One region of the Paraburkholderia sp. SECH4 genome, then DNA from elsewhere that is predicted to be linked to it. Evidence: predicted binding sites of a transcription regulator. Region 1 holds the regulator's gene; the other holds the start of a gene.

Region 1 (4,210 bases):
GCGCGCCACCGAGCGCAGAGAAAAACGTCAGGCGATACGACGCGAGCACGCGCGGCGAGCTGACCGCGCGCACGAACTGAGGCCAGTCAAGCGTCGCGGTCTTGAGAAAGGTCGCCGCAAGCGGAATCAGCACCACGAGGCTCAGATAAGCCACCGTGATGCCGAGTGTCAGGCCAAAACCGGGCAAGGCGCTCGGTTTTCGGAAGGTCAACGTCGTCATGCTCAGTACTCTTTCAGGGTTGAGGCCGGCGGCTCTTTTTTCGGCCGCCTGGCTGGCCAAAAAGCGCGCCTCGCCGGCACGCTTTCTGGCGAAGTGTGACTACGCGTTCAACTGCGGCGTCTAACTGCGCATCTCGTCTGGCTGACTACCCGTTACTGCGGCGAGTAGATCGAATCGAACACGCCGCCGTCGGCAAAGTGGGTCTTCTGCGCGTTCGCCCAGCCGCCGAACGAATCGTCCACCGTGTACAACTTCAGCTTCGGAAATTTCGAGGTCAGCTCGGCCGGCACCTTGTTCGAACGCGGACGGTAGAAGTTCTTCGCCGCGATTTCCTGACCTTCCTCGCTGTACAGAAAGTTCAGATACGCTTCCGCCACTTTGCGCGTGCCGTGCTTGTCGACCACCTTGTCCACCACCGCAACCGGCGGTTCAGCCAGAATGCTCACCGACGGCACCACGATTTCAAACTTGTCCGGACCGAACTCCTTCAGCGACAGGAACGCTTCGTTTTCCCACGCAATCAGCACGTCGCCGATACCGCGCTGCACGAAGCTGGTGGTCGCGCCACGCGCGCCCGAATCCAGCACGCCGGCATTCTTATAGAGCTTGCCGACGAACTCCTTCGCCTTCTGGTCGTTGCCACCCGGCTGATGTTCAGCATAGGCCCACGCGGCCAGGTAGTTCCAGCGCGCGCCACCCGAGGTCTTCGGATTCGGCGTGACGATCGACACACCCGGCTTGATCAGATCGTCCCAATCCTTGATGTGCTTCGGGTTGCCCTTGCGCACCAGAAACACGATCGTCGACGTGTACGGCGAGGCGTTGTCCGGCAAACGCTTTTGCCAGCCCTTGTCGAGCAAACCTTTGTTAGCCAGCGCGTCGATGTCATAGGCAAGCGCCAGCGTCACGACGTCCGCCTGCAAACCGTCCAGCACCGAGCGGGCTTGCGCACCCGAGCCGCCGTGCGACTGCTTGAAGGTGATCGTCTCGCCCGTTTTCGCCTTCCATTCCTTGCCGAATGCCTGGTTGACATCCTGGTACAGCTCGCGGGTCGGGTCGTACGACACGTTCAGCAGCGTCATGTCGGCTGCATGTGCCTGCACCGTGACGCCGACCGCGGCGATCGTACCGACTGCGCCGAATGCGAGCGCCGCGATAAGTTTTCTGGTCCTGCCTGCCAGCCCCGTGCCTTGATGGTTCATGCCAACTTTCTCCGCGTTGTGGTCCGCTGAAACAGCGTGTGGTGTTGTTCTACGTCGCGGTCACGTGCACATGAGCGCCAACTCGAAGGGCAGTCTATCGAAGAGCTTTCATCATTAAAAATAATGTTTCTTCATTCTTTAATACGCAAAAGTGGTAATGACGGCCGGATAAGGCGTTGCGACACGAAAACGGGTGTTGAAGCGTCCATTTACGACGCTGGAACGCCACCCCAGGACACGAACTTAAAGTAAAGCTTGAATTGCGCGGAATACTGTATAAAAATACAGGCACCTGTTCATACATACAGTGGCGCCATGACCAAACTCACCGCACGACAGCAGCAGGTTTTCGATCTGATCCGCCGGGCCATCGAACGCACCGGCTTTCCGCCCACCCGCGCGGAGATCGCCGCCGAGCTGGGTTTCAGCTCGGCCAACTCGGCAGAGGAGCATCTGCGCGCCCTCGCCCGCAAGGGCGTGATCGAACTGGCGGCCGGCGCATCGCGCGGCATTCGCCTGCTGGGCGGGTCGGAAGATTCGCCGTACCAGTTCACACTGCCGCACGCCAGCATCATGCAACTGTCGTTGCCGCTGATCGGCCGGGTTGCCGCGGGTAGCCCGATCCTCGCGCAGGAACATATCTCGCAGCACTATGCGTGCGACCCGGCGCTGTTCTCGAGCAAGCCGGACTACCTGCTGAAGGTGCGTGGGCTGTCCATGCGCGACGCGGGCATCTTCGACGGCGACCTGCTCGCGGTGCAGAAGAAAAGCGAAGCTAAAGATGGCCAGATCATCATCGCGCGGCTTGGCGACGATGTGACGGTCAAGCGCCTGAAGCGCCGGCCGAACGGCATCGAGCTGATCGCCGAGAACCCCGATTACGACAACATCTTCGTTGAAACCGGCAGCGCGGAGTTTGCGCTCGAGGGCATCGCCGTCGGGCTGATCCGCCCGGGCGAGTTCTAACTGCCCACGTGTTAGCCAACCCAAAGCTGCCCCAACGTTGAATCGCCTGGAGAGACTCATGGAACGCCTTGCCCGCCTGCTGCCTTTTCGCCAGTTTGGTCGTTTGCGTCATCTGCGCAAGCTGGTGCCGTGTTCGCTGATCGAGGCGTCCTCCGCCAGTACTCCAGCGCTGTTTGATGCACCCGTCGGCGTACCGGGCTTGCCGTCGTCGTTGCCGGCTTTTGCTCGCGTGTCGTTGAACTCGGGGCTGAATACGGCTGAACCCGCGCGCCGCGCGCCGGTGCGCGTGTATCACGGGCCGTCGCGGCTGATCATGGTCGGCACGGTAGACGCGGTGTGCCGCATGATCGATCGTTGCATCGCAGATGAAGCCAACGTGCACGGCGCGGTGTTCGAGTCATAAACCGCACTGCGCGTGCACTGCATCCCATTGCGGCTTTACTACGCGCGACACCCGGCGTACGGTCGTTCACCCGCCCGCGCCTTTTCGGATATCGCATCGCCTGGGATCGTTTTTGCGTGGCCGCGGTCCACGTTAGATCACACCTGATGGAGAGTCCCACTCGATGGCAGTTTCAACACGCACGAAACGCAATGCCGCCCGACCACTGATCGTCACCTTGATTGTGATTGTGGTGATTGCCGCGTTGGGGTTCAGTTACGCGTCGCCTTACATGGCGCTGAATAAGCTCAAACGCGCAGCGGATGCGCGTGATGCGCAAACCGTCAATGAATACGTCGACTTTCCCGCGTTGCGCGAGAGCCTGAAGCAGCAAGTCACCGGCTTGTTGACGCGTCGGCTCGACGTGCAAGGCAACGGCAATCCGTTCGCGGCGATTGGCGCGATGATCGGCGTGGCCTTGATCGGCCCGCTGGTCGACGCTTATGCAACACCCGACGGCGTCGCGGCATTGCTGAACGGCATGCCACCGCGCGGCAACCCGGGCGAGCGCCCTCCTGTTCCGGCTGGCACCGACAATCCGCCGGCCGCAACGGCTCCTGCACAGGAACCAGCGCACCCTGCTACAGGTAACAACGCGAACAGCACCACGCCACCCCAACCGCCGCAAACCACGGCGGGCTATCGCGGCCTTAACGAGTTCGTCGTCAGCTATCAGCATGGCGCTGGTGACGCGCGTTACTCGGCGATTTTGCGGCGCGAAGGTTTGTTCACATGGAAGCTGGCGGCGGTCAATCTGAACGAGTGATCGCCCGGCGCTCGCTATCGACTTGAGCGTATGAGCGAATCACGGTTTGGCCGAAGCGAACGCGGCGACCGTTCGGCCACGTGGCTCATTCAACTCATTCAATCCAGTCCACGCGCTTCGCCCCGCCGTGCATCAGGCCGCCGCCGCTTGCTGCTGCTCCTGCGCGGAAGAGCACGCCACCAGAATGCTGCATGAGACCCGATCGAGCAGCGGGGTATTGCCCGCGCCCATCCACCATCGTGATAGCCCGGTGCGGCAACGATGGCCGACCACCACGAGGTCGACATGCAATTCGTTAGCAAGATTGGCGATCTCGTCGATCGGATGGCCAAACGCAAAATGTCCTTGCGCGGTCACGCCGCGTTCGGTGAGCCAGTCCACCCCTTCCTGCAGGATGTCGCGGGCTGTTTTTTCGAAGCTGCCGCAGGCCACATCAGTCAGCAGGCCCGCGCTTTGCGCAATGCTCGAGCGCATGTCAACCACTGATAGTAGGTGCGTTTCCGCCTTCAGTTCCAACGCCAGGTCGGCGCCGCAACGTAACGCTTTGCGGCCTTCGCGCGAGCCGTCGTAGCACAGCAGGATTTTCTGGTAGCTCGCCATGATTTTTCTCCCAT
Region 2 (4,210 bases), on a different contig from region 1:
ATATCATCCATTGCCCGGGCATGCAGCGTGAGGGCGATCCACGCGCGATCGCCGAAGGTCTGGGCGAACCACTCGACCTGCGTATCCAGCCTCTCTTCATCGGCCGGGTAGTCCGGTGACAGGATCGCGACGCAGTCCGGCAGTCCCCGCAGGTGCCCGAAGGGCTTCTCAGGGTGCGCGAGATCCAGGGGGGCAATCCGGTAGCTGCCCTTGTGTGCGCGCATGCGGCCGAGCGTGATCAGCTCGGACAGGTTGCCATAGCCTTCGCGTGTCATCGCCAGCGCGGTGAATGACAGGGCCGGCGAGCCGTCGGCGTTGGTCAGGTGGAAGTGCGACCCGACGATGAAAGGCAGCCCGGCCTTCTTCGCCTCGACGTGGGCACGAACAACGCCGGCCAGCGAGCATTCATCCGTGATGGCCAGTGCGGCATACCCGAGCTGTGCGGCACGTACAGCGACTTCTTCGGCGTGGGATGCGCCGTGCAGAAAGGAGAAGTTGGACGCGCACTGCAGCTCCGCATAGTCGGGCAGTGCGCCGTAGGTCGGCGCCATGGACGATCACCCGAACAGGCCGTGCAGGAACCAGCGCGGCTCGCGATCGTCGCGCGCGCCCGTGCGTTCACGGAACACCCAGTAGTGCACCGCATCGCCGGATTCGGCGACAAAGTAGTCCCGCGTCACCAGGTGTCCGTCCTGCCAGCCGCCCTCGATACGTTCGGCCGGCGACACCATACGCAGCGGGGTGCCGTAGAACGGACGGTGGCCGCGCATGATGAGCTGCACCGGACTGTCGAGCAGCCACGCCGGCCGCGGAAGGCTGGACGGTGGCGGCATGGACCTGACGGTCTCACCGATGGGTATCCAGCGCGCGGCGACCTCGGGGCGGTGATCGGGGACGGGCGCCGCCCGGGTGACATTCTGGGCGCCGAGCCGGGCGACGAGCAGTTCCATCAGGCGTGCATGATCCTGTGGCGAACCGCCAGGCTCAGGAAACAGCGATTCGCTGGGTGCGTCCGCTTCGCGCACGTCCTTCGCGTCGAGACGAACGGCGATGACCGGCGCGGCCAGCTCGACGCGGCCCAGCCGTTCTTTCAGAAGACGCACGAGGTGGTCCTCGCGCGAGGTCGGTTCCGCGAGGGCAACTTCGATTGCCGTCGGCGGCACCGCCGCGCGGCCGCGCTCATGCTCGAGCTCAAGTACAAACCGCGCGATCGCCAGCTGTCGCGCCGACAGCCAGCCGGTCATCTGCAGGATCAGCCGCCGCGCCGCGAACAGCACGGCTTCCGCATGCTCGATCCGGTCGGGCAGCTCGAGCCGCGCGCTGAAGGCGGGGGGCAACTCCAGCCATTCGTACACTTCCGGCGCCGCGCCCGTCGCGCGATCGAGCGCATCCAGCAGCGCCGTGCCGCAGCGCTTCTTGAGGCCTGCGCGAGGCAGGCGCCGGACGTCGTCCACCGTTTCGCATCCCAGGCCGTCGAACCATTCAGCGTAGGGGCGCGCCGGCGGCAGGGCAGATAACGGCACGCGACGCAGTGCGCGGTCGACGGATCGCAACGTGAGGGCAATGCCACCCGAGGACCGGGCGAAGAGCCACGCGGCCTGCCCTGTTGGCGCAACAGCAAGCGTTGCCGTTACGCCGAACGCGATCACCGTTTCGCGCGCGAGTCGGCGCAGCGGGCGAATACCGCCAAAGAGCCGCAGGCTCGCCGAGACGTCGGCAAGTACGATGGCTTCTTCAGCCAGCACCACGTGGGGGGTGAAATGCAGCAGGGCGAACGCCACGCCACGAACCAGCTCTGCTTCACGGGTGAGATCACGCTCCCGGATGACCGCGTCGGGCGCGAGCGTCAGCACACCACCGCGGCGCATGCCGGCCACGATCCCGGCGGAATGCGCCGCGCGGTCGAGCGCGACAACGCGGTCCTTTTCCAGCACGACGAATCCGGCCTCATGGCGTGGCGTCGACCAGCGCGGGAGAAACGACTCGAGGGCGAGGTGCGGCAGATGTACGCCGATCCAGAGTTGCATATCGGCTCAACAGGGCAGGTGAAGGTACGAGAGGAACGAAAACGGGTTCGTCGCGCTGCGGTCCGCGGCGCTTGACGAACGTCACTTCAATACCGCCCCTGGCGGCTCGCAGCGCGAGCCGCAGCGGCGCTGGCGACGTCGCGTGGGCGGCCGCGAGTGGGCGAAACAGGAACAGCAGCGTGTCCGAGGCCTGCGCGGCCAGATGCAGGCGCCGGAGCGCCTCCTGCCGCACTTCGGCCTGCCAGAAGAGCAGGGCGCCGCAGGTGCCGGCACGCAGGATCTGCTCGGCGGCCCACAGCGCGTCTGCCGTACGTGGTGCGCGCAACACGCAGGCCTGTGCTGCGGGAACGCCCAGCCACGCCAGTCCGGCGGGTTGCAGCCGGTGCGGCGGCTGCAGCAGGAGCAAGGGGCGGGATCCGACGGTCGCCAGTGCGGGCTGCAGCAGACGCAGCTCCCCGCAGCCGGGCTGCGGTGTGAGCAGTTCGGTGAGCGCGCCCGCGGGCCAGCCGCCGCCCGGCAGTTCGGCGGCCAGCGTGGCGTGGCCGCACGACACCACCCGATCGAAGCCGGCGGCCAGCTGCGAAGCGCGCCACAGGGTTATTCCCCCCAAGGCGGGATACATAGTTGAGTCGAGTAGAGCGTCTATCGAACGTGCGCGTTCGTCCGGAGGAGGTGTCTGCGTGTAAAGGGTGGCAGCGGGGATCATCGGAATCGCTCACGTAGATACTGTATAAATATACAGTGATTCTAGCGCAAGAATCCTAGGTTGCCAGCGGAAAGTCAACGAAGCCGACTCCGAGTTAGAGTCGGGCCCGCCTAGTTTTCCCAAAGTCGGAGATCGACCCATTACTGCAGTTACACCCCCGAACGGACGAACGACTGCTTCTGAGTTCCAGGCGACGCCAGGTCCTTGCTGAGTCTTGAGTTAACGCAGTAGATGGGGCCTCCTGTCTCGGCTAACCTCTTTGCATACACGTAAGACTGCCGTTCACCCTCCGACACCGGCACAGGAAAATGTGGGGTGCCTGCGGAGGTTCACCCTGAAGCAGGGGCGGGCTAGGGAGCCGATGCCGTGAGATTGCAGAAAATGACTGAAACCAGATATCCTGAAACAGCAGAGTTCACGGATTTTGTTTTTGTGAAGGCTTGCTGGGCGCAGTTCGTTTCGGTTCCCCTGGCTCGCGCTGGGTCGACTTACCTGGCTTGGGGGGAAATGGGTATGGCTAGCAACCAACTGGAACATCCATACAAACGTATCTTGATTGGATCGTCGCTTGTGGTGGCGCTCCTGCTGATTTTTTGTACAGCGACGGTCGAATTTCTGCCGGAGAAAAGCGACGCTATCGGATTGTCGTTCAAGGCGACAAAGGCACTTCTCAACGCGGTGTCAGCCGTTACAAGTTCTATCCTAGCCGCCATGCTCGCTACACTTGCTATCAATTGGTACAGCGATCTTCGACGTCAGGAAACCAAGGCGAAATTTATGCGGTTTTTTTCGATTTCGGTCGGTGGCGAAGTGATCATCGTCTTGCCGAAATTTAAGGTCGAGGTTGCGGAGCAAAATGACGAAGACCGCGGAGCCAATGAATTATGCTTAAAAGAGCTGACGGAGGTGGACCGTGCCTGCGTGTCTTGGAACGATCTTATAGCGGCCCGTCATATATCAGCCATGTTTGCAGAATATGGAACCTCCGTTCCAAAAATATATTTTGACGACGATGTATGGAAAACTTTTTACGATAAGACATATTTTGACGATAGGGGAAATGACGATATCCGAAAATGCACGTCATTTATTGTGATAGGACTATTTTCTAATGCAATCGTGACAGAACTCAGCCGGTCACTCGAGGCGAATAGGTCGTTTAAAATCTCGAGCCGAGAAGAGGCAAAAAACAGCGAGAGGTGGGTGGAAATCGCGCCAATGCAGCGTGAGTCGCCTGAGTCGCTCCATGCGTGGTATCAGGAGACGGCCAATACGCAGTCAAAATCCGGAAACTTTGGACTACTTTCGCGAGTATCTATGCCCGGTGATCGTAGAGTACTCATAGTCGGCGGAGGTAGGGCACGCTCCACACGTAAAATGGCATCTTATTTGCGTAGACATTGGATAAAGCTTCACGATCTATCAGAACCAGAACGGAACCAACCCTTGCAGGACAAGTTCTTTTCTATCGGATTTA

Evidence for each region. The regulator LexA, encoded in region 1, represses DNA repair genes until DNA is damaged. The targets are predictions, from matches to a motif close to ACTGTATNNNNATACAGT.
Region 2: imuA (translesion DNA synthesis-associated protein ImuA) is a predicted target of LexA. The motif match lies at 2,753-2,770, and genes of this name have one in related genera.

The regions. Positions count from the first base shown of each region.
Region 1 is NZ_JALOCP010000069.1:12,956-17,165, forward strand. Features, by position in the region: gene cysT (sulfate ABC transporter permease subunit CysT) at 1-220, opposite strand, end outside; gene M0D67_RS40490 (sulfate ABC transporter substrate-binding protein) at 373-1,422, opposite strand; gene lexA (transcriptional repressor LexA) at 1,738-2,388, shown strand; gene M0D67_RS40500 (hypothetical protein) at 2,447-2,791, shown strand; gene M0D67_RS40505 (DUF2939 domain-containing protein) at 2,955-3,596, shown strand; gene M0D67_RS40510 (universal stress protein) at 3,729-4,196, opposite strand.
Region 2 is NZ_JALOCP010000029.1:59,009-63,218, reverse strand. Features, by position in the region: gene M0D67_RS30460 (error-prone DNA polymerase) at 1-551, opposite strand, end outside; gene M0D67_RS30455 (DNA polymerase Y family protein) at 558-2,027, opposite strand; gene imuA (translesion DNA synthesis-associated protein ImuA) at 1,948-2,649, opposite strand; gene M0D67_RS30445 (hypothetical protein) at 3,100-4,210, shown strand, end outside.